DNA from 3 places in the Streptomyces sp. NPDC054757 genome. Region 1 is predicted to be linked to each of the others. Evidence: riboswitches for the same ligand, from Rfam matches in the RefSeq annotation. Region 1 holds a riboswitch; each other region holds the start of a gene.
The links. A riboswitch is a leader RNA that binds a small molecule or an ion and turns the genes downstream of it on or off. The one in region 1 is predicted to bind cobalamin.

Region 1 (4,578 bases):
CGTGCATCATCGGCGCGTCCGCCACCGGGATCCTGGTGGACCGTGCCACCCGGCCGGTCCGGTCGATCATGAGGTGGCGGACATGGTCCCAGGTCGGGTAGTACGCCACGGCGTGCAGCTCGTCCGCGGCGGCGTCGTACTTCGTGTGCGCGGTGAACGCGCCCTCCAGTGTGGAGCGGAAGTCGTACGGACGCAGGGTGTTCAGCTCGCCGTCCAGCTCGTACGGCAGGGGGCCGCTCTCCTGGAGCGCCAGGATGCGCCCCTTGTACGGGATCACATGCGTGTTGGCCGCGAAGTCGTCGGGCGGGACCTCGCCCCGGTAAGGCTCGCCCAGTTTCTTCGCCACCTGCGACGAGCGCACCCAGCGGTTGCGGTACCACTCGGCCCGCCCGTCGCGCAGCCGCACCCCGTGGACCATGCCGTCCCCCAGCATCCAGTGGTGCGCCCGCGGGTCCTCGATACCGAGGGCATTCGGGCCGGTACGCAGGAAGCGGCCGTCCAGGTCGCGCGGCACCCGCCCGGTGACCTTCAGGCCGAACGCGGTCAGTTCCTCGGTGACCGGCGCGAACGCGCCCTCCAGGAAGGGGAACGTCTGCGCGCCCTCTCCCCCGGCGGCGACCGCGGCCGACGCCGAGGAGGCGCAGGGGCCGAGCCCCAGGCCCCCGACCACGCTCCCCGCCGCCGCGAGCGCCGCCCCCTGCAGAATCCTCCGCCGTGTGTGACTGGCCATCAGGCCCTCCCCGTTTCGTGGCCGGGCCCGGCAGTGGTCTGCCGGACCCTCCGCCGGCGGACCTTCCGTCGCCGACAGGGAACAGCGTGCGCCGGAAAGCACCGCGGCACAGGAGTGCTGGGGCCCGAACCGGGGGTGGTGCGAGCACCACCCCCGGGCTGCGCACCCTGTGTTGGACATGGCCGTGGATCAAGTTCACTATCGACCCCAAGCGTTGAGCAACAGAGGAGAGATCCGTTGTCGTCACCGGACGAGTGGATGAGCCCTGCGAACGACCGGGCGCCGATCGACCTGCGTACGGACAGGGCCCATCCCGCCCGTATCTACGATGTGTTCCTGGGCGGCAAGACGAACTATCCCGCCGACCGTGCCATGGCCGCCACGGTGGCCGAGAAGATGCCGTCGGTGCAGCTGGCCGCCCGGATCAACCGGGAGTTCGTACTGCGTGCTGTGCGGTATCTGGCGGGCGAGGCGGGCATCCGGCAGTTCCTGGACATCGGCACGGGCATACCGACGTCGCCCAATCTGCACGAGGTCGCGCAGGAGACGGCGCCGGAATCGCGCGTCGTGTACGCGGACAACGATCCGATCGTCCTCGCCCACTCCCGGGCCCTGCACGTCAGCAGCCCGGCCGGGCGCACCGCGTACATCCCGGCGGACTTCACCGATCCGGACAGCATTCTCGGGTCCGCGGAACTGCGCGACACCCTCGACCTCGGGCAGCCGGTGGCCCTGACGATGGGGCTGCTGCTGCACTGGATCGACCCGAAGGACCAGCCGCACGCCGTCGTCCGGCGCCTGATGGACGCGCTGCCCGCCGGCAGCTGTCTGGTGATATCGGTGTTCGCCCGGGAGCTCGCGGGTGGCTCCGCCACGCTGCAGGACGATTTCGCGGCCGAGGGCACGGCGCTGCGGCCGCTCACCCGGGACGAGACACTGCGCTTTTTCGACGGCACGGAGCTGATCGAGCCCGGTCTGGTCGCGCCCCATCTGTGGCGGCCCGCGACCGTCGTACCCGAGATCGGACACCCGGAGGCCGGACCCGATGCCGCCTCGGCCCCGATCTGGGCGGGACTCGGGGTGAAGAGGTAGCCGCCGGACGGGAGCGGCGGGGCGCCGGGCGGCCGTCAGGACCGCCCGGTGTCCCACATCACCGTCCGCGATGTGGGCAGATGCCCCCGCGCCGGGGAGTCTCCGCCTAGGCTGGCTGGTGCAACTGGTTCGCCCCGTCCGCCAGGCGGGATGCGTCGTAAGAGGGAACCCGGTGGAAATCCGGGACTGCCCCGCAGCGGTGAGTGGGAACGACCGCCGTCATACGCACTGGGCCCGGCCGGGTCTGGGAAGCGACGGCCAGTAGGTGGACGCCCCTTGGAGGGTGACCGTGCCCGCGAGTCCGAAGACCTGCCCGTTGCCCGTGCGCGACCGTTCGCGTACGGACATCCCGGTGACCTCGTGGGCGGGTCGGCGCGCATACCGGCGGGACAGCCGTGCCTCATGGCACGTGCGAGGCCCTACGGTCCGTCATCCCTTCGCGCTCCCGTCCCGTCTCCGGGATCTCAAGGAGTCATCTCGCGAAGGAGATTTCCGTGACAGCGAAGCCCGAAGCCGCGGCAGCACGGGCCACCGTGTACGGCTACCCCCGCCAGGGCCCGAACCGGGAACTGAAGAAGGCCGTCGAGGGTTACTGGAAGGGCCGCGTCGACGCCGACGGCCTCCGGGAGACCGCCGCAGATCTGCGCCGGTCGAACTGGCAGCGCCTGGCGGAGTCCGGCATCCATGAGGTGCCCACCGGTGACTTCTCGTACTACGACCACGTACTGGACACCAGCGTCATGGTCGGCGCGATCCCCGAGCGGCACCGCAAGGCCGTCGAGGCCGACGCACTCGACGGCTACTTCGCGATGGCACGCGGCACTCAGGAGGTCGCGCCCCTGGAGATGACCAAGTGGTTCGACACCAACTACCACTATCTGGTGCCCGAACTGGGCCCGGACACGGTGTTCACCGCCGACTCCACCCAGCAGACCGGGGAGTTCCGGGAGGCGACCGCCGGCGGGCTCACCGCCCGCCCCGTCCTCGTCGGCCCGGTCACCTATCTGCTGCTGGCCAAGCCCGCCCCGGGCGTCGCGGCGGACTTCGAACCGCTGACGCTGCTCGACCGGCTGCTGCCCGTCTACGCCGAGGTGCTGGCCGATCTGCGGGCGGCGGGCGCGGAGTGGGTCCAGCTGGACGAGCCGGCCCTCGTCCAGGACCGCACCCCCGCCGAACTGAACGCCACCGCACGCGCCTACCGGATGCTCGGTTCGCTCGGCGACCGCCCGAAGCTGCTGGTCGCCTCCTACTTCGACCGGCTCGGTGACGCGCTGCCCGTCCTGGCGAAGGCTCCGGTGGAGGGCCTGGCGCTCGATTTCACCGGCACCGCCGCGGCCAATGTGGACGCGCTGGCCGCCGTCGGCGGGCTGCCCGGCAAGCGCCTGGTCGCCGGTGTGGTCGACGGGCGCAACGTCTGGGTCAACGACCTGGAGAAGTCACTGGCCACCCTTGGCACCCTGCTCGGCCTGGCGGACCGGGTCGACGTCGCCGCCTCCTGCTCGCTCCTGCATGTGCCGCTCGACGCGACCGCCGAACGGGACATCGACCCGCAGATCCTGCGCTGGCTCGCCTTCGCCCGGCAGAAGACCACGGAGATCGCGACCCTCGCCAGGGGACTTGCCGGGGGTACCGGCGCCATCGCGGCCGAACTGGCCGCCAACCGGGCCGATCTGGCCTCCCGGGCGGGGTCGGCGATCACCCGTGACCCCGCCGTACGGGCCAGGGCCGCCGCGGTCACGGACGCGGATACGCACCGCTCCCAGCCGTACACCGAGCGGGCCGCCGCCCAGCGCGCCCGCCTCGGGCTGCCGCTCCTGCCGACCACCACGATCGGCTCGTTCCCGCAGACCACCGGATTGCGGGCGGCCCGCGCCGACCTGCGGGCCCGGCGCATCGGCACCGCGGGGTACGAGGAGCGCGTCAGGGACGAGATCCAGCAGGTGATCGCCTTCCAGGAGACGGCGGGGCTGGATGTCCTGGTGCACGGCGAGCCCGAGCGCAACGACATGGTGCAGTACTTCGCCGAGCAGCTCACCGGCTATCTCGCCACCCAGCAGGGGTGGGTGCAGTCCTACGGGACCCGCTATGTCCGCCCGCCGATCCTGGCCGGCGACATCTCACGTCCGGAGCCGATGACGGTGCGCTGGACGACGTACGCCCAGTCCCTGACCGGCCGCCCGGTCAAGGGCATGCTCACCGGCCCGGTCACCATGCTCGCCTGGTCCTTCGTCCGCGACGACCAGCCGCTCGGCGACACCGCCCGGCAGGTCGCCCTGGCCCTGCGGGACGAGGTCGGCGACCTGGAGAGCGCGGGTACTCCGGTCATCCAGGTCGATGAACCGGCCCTGCGCGAAACGCTGCCGCTGCGCTCAGCCGACCGCGCCGCGTATCTGGACTGGGCCACCGAGTCCTTCCGCCTCACGACGAGCGGAGTACAGCCGGCCACCCAGATCCACACGCATATGTGCTACGCCGAGTTCGGCGACATCGTCCAGGCCATCGACGACCTCGACGCCGATGTCATCAGCCTGGAGGCGGCCCGCTCCCATATGCAGGTCGCCCGCGAACTGGCCGGGCACGGCTACCCGCGTGAGGCGGGGCCCGGTGTGTACGACATCCACTCGCCGCGGGTACCGAGCGCGCAGGAGGCCGCGGCCCTTCTGCGCAAGGGGCTTGAGGCCATTCCCGCCGAGCGGCTGTGGGTGAACCCGGACTGCGGCCTGAAGACCCGCGGCTGGCCCGAGACCCGGGAGTCG
Region 2 (4,578 bases), on a different contig from region 1:
GATCGGGTAGCCGGACTTGCCGGGGCCCTCGCCGCGTTCGTACTGCATGAAGACGAGGTTCCAGAACTCCATGTACCGGTCCTCGTCGACGGCCGGGCCGCCCTCGCGGCCCAGTGCGGGTCCCCGGTCGTAGTACAGCTCGGAGCAGGGACCGCAGGGGCCGGGTACGCCCATCGACCAGAAGTTGTCCTCGTCCCCGCGGGCCACGATCCGCTCGTCGGGCAGCCCCGCGATCCGCCGCCACAGGGCGCGCGCTTCGGAGTCGGAGTGGTGGACCGTGACCCAGATCTTCTCCGGATCCAGGCCGTAGCCGCCGCCGTCCCGTGCGTTCGTGGACAGCTCCCAGGCGTAGGCGATGGCCTCCTCCTTGAAATAGTCCCCGAGGGAGAAGTTGCCGTTCATCTGGAAGAAGGAGCCGTGCCGGGTGGTGCGGCCGACCTCCTCGATGTCCAGGGTCCGTACGCACTTCTGCACGCTGGTGGCCCGCTCCCACGGCGCGGCCGCCTCGCCCGTCAGGTACGGCTTGAAAGGCACCATGCCGGCGTTGACGAACAGCAGCGTCGGGTCAGGGGTGGGCAGCGGCGCGCTCGGGACGACCGTGTGGCCGCGTTCGGCGAAGTAGTCGAGGAATCTGCTGCGGATGTCGGCGGTACGCAAAGTTCAGTGCTCCGGTGGATCGGTCGGACAGGAAGGGGGCCGGACAGGAAGGGGGAACGGCCGCGCTGGTCTGGATGCCGGGGGCCGGAGAATGCCGCGCCTCCGGATCCTTCGGACGCCGGACGGGTGGCCCGCACCCGCCCAAGGCGCCGGTGGCAGGCCAGAGTTGTTTCGGTGCGCGGGGAAGTCGGCAGGCGGCAGGGTTCCCCGGGCGCGTCCACGGTCACAGTGTCGAGGAGCGCGGCCCCGATGCCGCCGCCGCGCGCCGGACCCGGCACGGCGAGTTCACCGACATCCCGGCCCCCGCGCCGCCCGGCGGCCGTGTGCGGTGGCGTTCACGCCGCTCTCGCACCGGTACGGGAGACGGGGTGCAGGGCCGCGTACTCCAGCGGCGCGGACGGATCGACCGAGACATCGAGCGGGGCCGGTCCGGCCCCCGCCCGGACCAGGAGATCACCGACGGCGGCGACCATCGCGCCGTTGTCGGTGCACAGCTTCAGTGGGGGTACCCGCAGCACGATCCCGGCGGCCCGGCAGCGCTCCTCGGCCAGCGCCCGCACCCGCGAGTTGGCGGCCACCCCGCCCACCACGACGAGTGTTCCCACCCCGTGCTCGCGGCAGGCCGCCACCGCCTTGCGCGTCAGCACATCGGCCACGGCCTCCTGGAGCGAAGCCGCCCCGTCGGCGAGCGGCAGCTCTTCGCCTTGCAACCGGTGCCGCTCGGCCCAGCGGGCGGCCGAGGTCTTCAGCCCCGAGAAGGAGAAGTCGTAGCGCGCGTCACGCGGACCGCTCAGCGGCCGGGGGAACGCCACGGCACGCGGATCGCCCTCCCGCGCGGTGCGGTCGATGGCGGGCCCGCCCGGGTACGGCAGTCCGAACACCCTGGCCACCTTGTCGAAGCACTCCCCGGCGGCGTCGTCGATGGTGTCGCCCAGGTGCTCGATCGGATCCCGCGCGAGGTCCCGTACGAGAAGCAGGGACGTGTGCCCGCCCGACACGATCAGCACCATGCACGGGTCCGGCAACGGCCCGTGCTCCAGTGTGTCGGCCGCGACGTGACCGGCCAGATGGTGCACGCCGTGCAACGGCACCCCCAGGGAGAAGGCCAGGGTCTTCGCCCCGGCCAGACCCACCTGCAACGCCCCCGAGAGACCTGGTCCCGTGGTGACCGCCACCGCACCGATGTCCGACATCCGCAGCCCGGCCCGCTCCAGCGCCTCCCGCACGACGGGAACGAACGAGTGGACGTGTGCCCGTGCGGCGATCTCCGGGACCACTCCGCCGAAGCGGGCGTGCTCGTCCATGCTCGACGCCACCGCATGCCCCAGCAATCGCCCGTCCCGCACCAGACCGGCGCCCGTTTCGTCACACGACGACTCGATCCCGAGCACCACCGGAGAACCCACGACAACCTCTTTCGCATACGGAACGCAGTTGCAAAGTATATGCAATAAGGTACGCCGCCGGCCCGTCACCGCAACGGCGCGGGGGCCGGCCTCCAGAGCTCCACCCAGCCCTGCTCCGGATTTGGCATGGGCTTGATTGACCGCCTGGAGAAGCGATCCGTACGCTGCGCGTGTAGTGATGGCATAAGGAAGCTGGTGAGATTCCAGCACGGTCGCGCCACTGTGAGCCACGCCACCGGAAGGTGGCCGGCAAGTCAGACACTGAGCCCTCACTCCGCCCGCATACGCAAGGGACGCACGATCCCAGAAGGAGGGCTCACCTTGAGCAGCGTTTCCACATCCCGTCCGGTGGCCACACCGGTTGTCCTGCCGATCTCCAAGTCCGTTCTCTGGCTGGTCGGTACCGCGCTGATCGCGCTGGCCGTCTACTACTTCATCGGCGTCGACCAGGGGGCCGTGTCGGTGTTCGGCAACGACATGCACATTCACGAGTTCGTCCACGACGGCCGCCACTTCCTCGGCTTTCCCTGCCACTGACCCTCCGCCGCATCTGGACGTACGGACAACTCGACATGGAAAAGAAGCTCATACTGCGCGGCGTTCTCGCCGGCGCAGTCGCGGGCCTGCTCGCCTTCGTCTTCGCGCGGATCTTCGCCGAGCCGCAGATATCCAAGGCCATCGACTACGAGAGCGGCCGCGATGCCGCCCAGGCCGCCCTCGACAAGGCAGCCGGCCTGATACCGGAGGCGGGCGGCCCCGAACTGTTCAGCCGCACCATCCAGGCCAACCTCGGCATCGGCGTCGGCATCGTCTTCTTCGGTATGGCGATGGGCGCCCTGTTCGCCGTCGCCTACACCGTCTGCCTGGGCCGCACCGGCGGTCTGCGGGCCCGCTCCCTGGCGCTGCTCGTCGCCGCCGGCGGGTTCCTCGGCATGTATCTGGTGCCGTTCCTGAAGTACCCGGCCAACCCGCCCGCGATCGGCCACGAGGACACCATCCAGCAGCGCAGCGCCCTGTATCTGATCATGGTCGTGTGCTCCGTGGCCTTCCTGGCGGGAGCGGTGTGGCTCGGCCGACGACTCCAGCCGCGCTTCGGCAACTGGAACGCCTCCCTCCTCGCCGGCGCCGCATTCGTGGTCGCGATCGGGATCGTCATGCTGCTCCTGCCGCAGCTCGGCCATCTCGCGTCCAACAAGGAGAACTTCGGCCATCACGCCACCGAGACCCCGCTGCCGCTGACCGACCCGAAGGGCCACATCGTCTACCCGGGCTTCCCGGCCGATGTGCTGTTCGACTTCCGCTTCTACTCGGTCGCGGCCCAGCTCATCCTCTGGACGGCCATCGGCCTGGTCTTCGCCCCGCTGGCCGAGCGCCTGCTCCGGCCCATGCGACCGGATGCCGCCGCCCCCTCGCAGGAGCCGGACACCGTTCCGGCATGAGCGGTCCACCCACGGCGAGCGCGGCGATCGAGGAGATCGCCGCGCTCGGCCCGTTCTTCGGCGTCCGGACCCATCCGCCAGGTACGGAACCCCCCGGGCCCTGGCGGCGGATCACCGGCCCACTGCTCGAAGCCCGGGTGACAGGCGTACGGGAGTGGCTCGCCGCGGCAGGCGGGCAGCCGCCCGAGGCGGTCGAGACCCGGGTCGCGGCATCCGTCGCCCATCTGGGGCTGGCTGCCCGGCTGGTGTCACCGGCACTGGCCGCCGCCGTGCTGTACGGGCTGGTGCCCGCCCCCGGCCTCGCGGACCTCCGATGGCAGCCTGTGACCGGCGGCCCGGTCCCCTTGTCGCTGCCCGCCGATGCTTTCACCGAAAGGGCTTTTGTCGAGGGGGCGGTGACTGACGGGGCTTCTGCCGTCGGGGCCCTCACCGGCGAACTCTCTTCAGCCGCGCCGCCGGCCCGGCTCGCCGCCGAGCTGGGCAGTCGTCTGGTGGACGGCCCCCTGAGCGAACTCGCCCATGCGATGGCCGAGTTCTCGGTCTCCCCGCACATCCTCTGGGGCAACACCGCATCGGCCGTCAACGGAGCCGCGACCATGATCACGGCAAGCCGCCCAAACCTCACCGCACGGACCCGCGCCATCAGCTCACTGCTTCTGGCGCGGCCCCCACTGCGCGACGCGAGCAGCGTGCGGCCCGACGGAGTGTTCCGGCGGCGGAGCTGCTGCCTGATCTACCGCGCCGCGCCCGGCGCCGCGGGGGCCCTGTGCGGGGACTGCGTACTGTCCCGCTGACCAGGCCGCATCACGTCATCCGCCACTGCCCCCGGTCTTGCCGGGGGCCGGGCTGCGCGCTCTGCTAGGACGTGTTTCGAAAGTCCCGCCTGGCCGACGACGCCTGGCACGCACGCTCGCCGCGTTGTCGGAGTCGTCCAAGTACGTCCAGTACGAGGACGATCCTCCGCCTTGCGATCGCACGCGCCAGGCGCCGTCGGCCCCGCCCTTCGGGCGGACGGCGCTACTTTCGAAACGCGCCCTAGTGGCCGATCTTGTCCAACTCCACGAGTTCCTCGTCGG
Region 3 (4,578 bases), on a different contig from region 1:
GCAGCGCGGTCGTACCGAAGAACGACGCGAAGACACCGCCCCGGTCGATGTCGCCGACGACGACCACCGGGAACCGCGCGGCGCGCGCGATGCCCATGTTCACGATGTCGGTCCGCCGCAGATTGATCTCGGCGGGACTGCCCGCCCCCTCGCAGATCACCGCGTCGTACGTGCCCCGCAGCTCGGCCAGGCAGTCCGTCACCGTGGAGAGCAGCGCCTCCTGCCGCCCGCCGTGGTAGCCGCGGGCGCTCATCTCGCCCACCGGCTTCCCCATCAGCACGACCTGGCTCGACCGGTCGCTCCCCGGCTTGAGCAGGACCGGATTCATCAGGGCCGTGGGCTCGACCCGCGCCGCCTGCGCCTGCATGGCCTGGGCCCGCCCGATCTCCGCGCCCTCGCGGGTGACGAACGAGTTGAGCGACATGTTCTGCGCCTTGAACGGCGCGACCTTCACCCCCCGGCGCACCAGCCACCGGCAGATGCCCGCCGTGACCACGCTCTTCCCGGCGTCCGACGTCGTACCGGCCACCAGCAGTCCGCCGCTCATCCGCGCACCTTCCTCACCACGAGAGCCGCCGCGAGCGCCAGCACGGACACCCGGCGCGACAGCCGGACCGCACGCTCGATGTCCCCGTACTCCACGGGCCTGCCACCGCCGTTGAGCACCGCCCGGTGCTCGACCCGGCCGCCGTACGAGAGGGTGCCGCCGAGCCGTACACCCAGCGCGCCCGCGAACGAGGCCTCGACCGGGCCCGCGTTGGGGCTCGGGTGGCCGCCCGCGTCGGACCGCCAGGCGCGCAGGGCGCCGCCCGGGTCCCCGCCCGCGAGGACCGCGAGTACGGCGGTGAGCCGGGCGCCGGGCCAGCCCGCCAGGTCGTCCAGCCGGGCGGAGGCCCAGCCGTACCGCAGATAACGGGGCGACCGGTGGCCGACCATCGCGTCCAGGGTGTTCACCGCCCGGAACCCGGCGAGCCCCGGCACCCCGGCCAGCGCACCCCAGACCAGCGCGCCCACCACCGCGTCCGAGGTGTTCTCGGCCACGGACTCCACGACGGCCCGCGCGATCTGCTGGGCGTCCAGGGCCTGCGGATCGCGTCCGCACAGATGCGGCAGCCGCTCCCTGGCTGCCTCGGTGTCACCGGCGGCCAGCGCATCGCCCACCGCGCGCGCCTCCCGCCCCAGCGAGGTGCCGCCGACGACGGCCCAGGTGGTGGCCGCGGTCAGCGCGATCCCCGCCGCGGGCCGGCCGCGCACGGCCCGCCCGGCCAGCACGGCGGCGCCCACCGCGCCCCCGGCGCAGACCGCGGTGTGCAGGACGCCCCACCCGCGGTGGTCGCGCCAGAGCCGGCGCTCCACTGCGGCGGCGGCCCGCCCGAAAGCGGCGACGGGGTGCCCGCGCCGGGGATCGGCGATGAGGAAGTCCGCCAGGAGGCCCGTGGCGGCGCCGTACACGAAGACACGCTCGGCACGCATGGGGTCAGCAGGCCGGTACGCCTCGGCGGGCCCCTGCCGCGCTGGTGACCGGAGTGTCGGGGCGATCGGGCAGCAGGCAGCCGCGCATGGCGTAGTCCTCACTCAGGGTGTCCGCGCCCTGGTTCGACGTGACCGGCGGTGAGAGTTCCTGGCTCCCGGGGTGCGACCCCCGGTGACAGTGGCGGGACCGCGCCGGATTCGCACCGGACTTCCTCTCCTGCCGCCGTACTGGCCCCGGCAGTCCACCACGGTCGGCGAACACCCGTCAACTCACCCTTGACCTGCGACGAGTCGTTGTGCCGGGCCCCACACGGGCCGCCGGGGCTACGGCGTGACGCGGGGGAGCGGGGCCGTCAGGCGACGATCAGGAAGATTCCGTACGCGACGGCCGCCGCGCAGAGCGCGAAGCAGGCGTACGAACCCGCCCGCACGCCCGGGGTGCCGCCCCGGCCCGTACCGGCCGGTGCCGTGGCGGCGGGTGCGGTCGCGGTGCCCGCCTCCGGCGCGGGCTCACGCGCCAGCCCCACCACGCCGAGCGTGAAGAGGCCGACCAGTCCGACGGTCGCCACGAGGCTGACGCCGAAGACGGTGCCGAGAGCTGCCCAGTCGATGTCCATGGTGGGGTGTCCTTCTCGTTCGGGCCGTCAGACCGTGGCGGGCCGGGTCGGCTCCGGTGCGGGGCCGCCCGGTGCGGGGATGGTGGTCCGCAGACCTTCGGGGACCGCGACGGGCGGCGGGGCGACGGCGGCGATGGCTGTCGTCACCACCCCGGCGGGCTCGTCGGCGACCGCGGGCCCGTCCGGCGTGACGCTGTGCCGGTCGACCGGTGTACGGCGGGAGAGCGCCCAGATGACACCGGAGCCCGCGACCAGCAGAACGGCCACGGCCCCGATACCCCAGGGACCGCGGCCGGTCAGGAACTCGGCGCCCGCGCCTACGAGCGCGGCGGCGGGCAGCGTCAGACACCAGGCGACGGCCATCCGGGTCGCGGTGGACCAGCGGACCACCCCGCCCTTGCGGCCGAGGCCCGCGCCCATCACGGAGCCCGAGCAGACCTGGGTGGTGGAGAGCGAGAAGCCGAGGTGCGAGGAGGCCAGGATCACGGTCGCGGCACCGGTCTGGGCGGCGAAGCCCTGCTGCGGCCTGAGCTCCGTGAGCCCCTTGCCCATGGTCTTGATGATGCGCCAGCCGCCCAGGTAGGTGCCGAGTGCGATGGCGGTGCCCGCGGAGACGATGACCCACAGCGGCGGGTTCGAACCGGGGGCGATGACCTTGCCGGTGACCAGGGCGAGGGTGATGATGCCCATGGTCTTCTGCGCGTCGTTGGTGCCGTGGGCCAGCGAGACCAGGCCGGCGGAGGCGATCTGGCCCGCCCGGTAGCCCTTGGCGGTGGACTTCTCGTCCGTACGGCGTCCGATCCGGTACGTCAGCCTGGTGGCCAGCAGCGCGGCGAGACCGGCGACGACCGGCGCGGCGACCGCGGGGAGCAGGACCTTGGTGACGACCACGTCGCCGTTGACACCGGACGAGCCGACCGACATCAGCGTGGCTCCGATGAGCCCGCCGAAGAGTGCGTGGGAGGAACTGGACGGCAGGCCGAGCAGCCAGGTCAGCAGGTTCCAGAGGATGGCGCCGACGAGCGCCGCGAAGATCACTTCGGTGGTGATGCCCTGTTCGTTGATGATCCCGCCGGAGATCGTCCTGGCGACCTCGACGGAGAGGAACGCCCCGACGAGGTTGAGCACGGCGGACATGGCCACCGCGGTCTTCGGTTGGAGAGCGCCGGTCGAGATGGTCGTGGCCATCGCGTTGGCCGTGTCGTGGAAACCGTTCGTGAAGTCGAACACGAGAGCGGTAATGATCACGATCCCAAGGAGCAGGGTCAAGTGTTCCATTTACCTGGGCAATCGTTCGAGGTCATTGACGCGATGAACGTAGGCAACCCGGGTGAACGGAAGATGAACTGAGCCGGGCGCTGTGGTGACCCTGCCCGGACGCACCCATTCCGCTCATCGCGGCCCGCTTGCCCGCCCGCCTGCCTGCCTGCCGTCGCGGCGTACCGCGGTGCCCGCGGGCCTGGCATCATCGCGGGGACGGGCCGCCTGTGCCCGGGGCGGCGCACCGGGACCGGTGCGTTCCGGATGTTCCGGATGTTCCGGATGTTCCGGATGTTCCGGATGTGGGGTCAGATGTGATGGGGCCAGATGTGAGATGTGATGGGGGAGGGTGCCGTGACGTCCTATGAGACCGGTCCGCTCGCGCATGCCTGGCACGATGTGGTCGCCACCGCCCGCAGGACCGCGTCCGATGGGCTGGTCGTCGGTACATCGGGCAATGTCTCGGTGCGCTGCGGCGATCTGATCCTGGTCACCCCCAGCGGGGTGCCGTACGAGCGGCTCGGCCCCGGCGACACCGTCGCCGTCGACCTGGAGGGCCGCCAGGTGCTCGGCGAGCTGAAGCCGACCAGCGAACTGCCCCTGCATCTCGCCGTCTACCGCGCCACCACCGCCACCGCCGTGGTCCACACCCACGCGGTGCACGCGACGGCGGTCTCCACCCTCGTCCCCGAGCTGCCCGCCGTCCACTACATGGCCGCCGCACTGGGCGGCCCGGTGCGGGTCGCCCCGTACGCGCTCTACGGAAGCGACGAGCTGGCGGCGAACATGCTCACCGCACTCGCCGACCGCTCCGGCTGCCTCCTCCAGAACCACGGCACGGTCACCTTCGGCGGCTCGCTCGACCAGGCGTACGACCGCACCGCCCAGCTGGAGTGGATGTGCAGGCTCTGGCTCACCGCGTCCGCGCTGCCCGGCCGCTCACCGTCCCTGCTCTCGCCGGAACAGCTGGCCGAGGCCGGCGGGAAGCTCCGGGAGTACGGCCAGCCCGGTTAGCCCTGCCGCCCGCTCGGTGCCGCCCGCTCGCTCAGTGCCTTCTGCCCGGCGCTTTCGTCCGGCGTCTTCCGTCCGGCGCCTTCCGCCCACTGGCCTGCGCCTGGACCGGACCGGACCGGATCGGGCCCGGTCCGGTCCGGAGCCGCAGCCACCGCTCCGGCCACGTTTGCTCCGGCCGGGTGGCAGCGGGGCCCGCCCCCACCGACACTGAAGG

Region 2: another riboswitch for cobalamin. It lies ahead of ACWGKJ_RS25185 (CbtB domain-containing protein); the one in region 1 lies ahead of metE (5-methyltetrahydropteroyltriglutamate--homocysteine S-methyltransferase).
Region 3: another riboswitch for cobalamin. It lies ahead of ACWGKJ_RS26680 (cobalamin biosynthesis protein); the one in region 1 lies ahead of metE (5-methyltetrahydropteroyltriglutamate--homocysteine S-methyltransferase).

Annotation. Positions count from the first base shown of each region.
Region 1 covers NZ_JBSHBW010000006.1:234,167-238,744, forward strand. The annotation lists gene ACWGKJ_RS11335 (carotenoid oxygenase family protein) at 1-730, opposite strand, end outside; gene ACWGKJ_RS11340 (SAM-dependent methyltransferase) at 989-1,822, shown strand; cobalamin riboswitch at 1,931-2,153, shown strand; gene metE (5-methyltetrahydropteroyltriglutamate--homocysteine S-methyltransferase) at 2,317-4,578, shown strand, end outside.
Region 2 covers NZ_JBSHBW010000023.1:107,226-111,803, reverse strand. The annotation lists gene alaS (alanine--tRNA ligase) at 1-657, opposite strand, end outside; gene tsaD (tRNA (adenosine(37)-N6)-threonylcarbamoyltransferase complex transferase subunit TsaD) at 993-2,063, opposite strand; cobalamin riboswitch at 2,226-2,348, shown strand; gene ACWGKJ_RS25185 (CbtB domain-containing protein) at 2,385-2,600, shown strand; gene ACWGKJ_RS25180 (CbtA family protein) at 2,636-3,502, shown strand; gene ACWGKJ_RS25175 ((2Fe-2S)-binding protein) at 3,499-4,296, shown strand; gene ACWGKJ_RS25170 (aldo/keto reductase family oxidoreductase) at 4,538-4,578, opposite strand, start outside.
Region 3 covers NZ_JBSHBW010000026.1:42,469-47,046, forward strand. The annotation lists gene ACWGKJ_RS26675 (cobyric acid synthase) at 1-547, opposite strand, end outside; gene ACWGKJ_RS26680 (cobalamin biosynthesis protein) at 544-1,473, opposite strand; cobalamin riboswitch at 1,597-1,734, opposite strand; gene ACWGKJ_RS26685 (hypothetical protein) at 1,827-2,090, opposite strand; gene ACWGKJ_RS26690 (inorganic phosphate transporter) at 2,118-3,368, opposite strand; gene ACWGKJ_RS26695 (class II aldolase/adducin family protein) at 3,705-4,364, shown strand.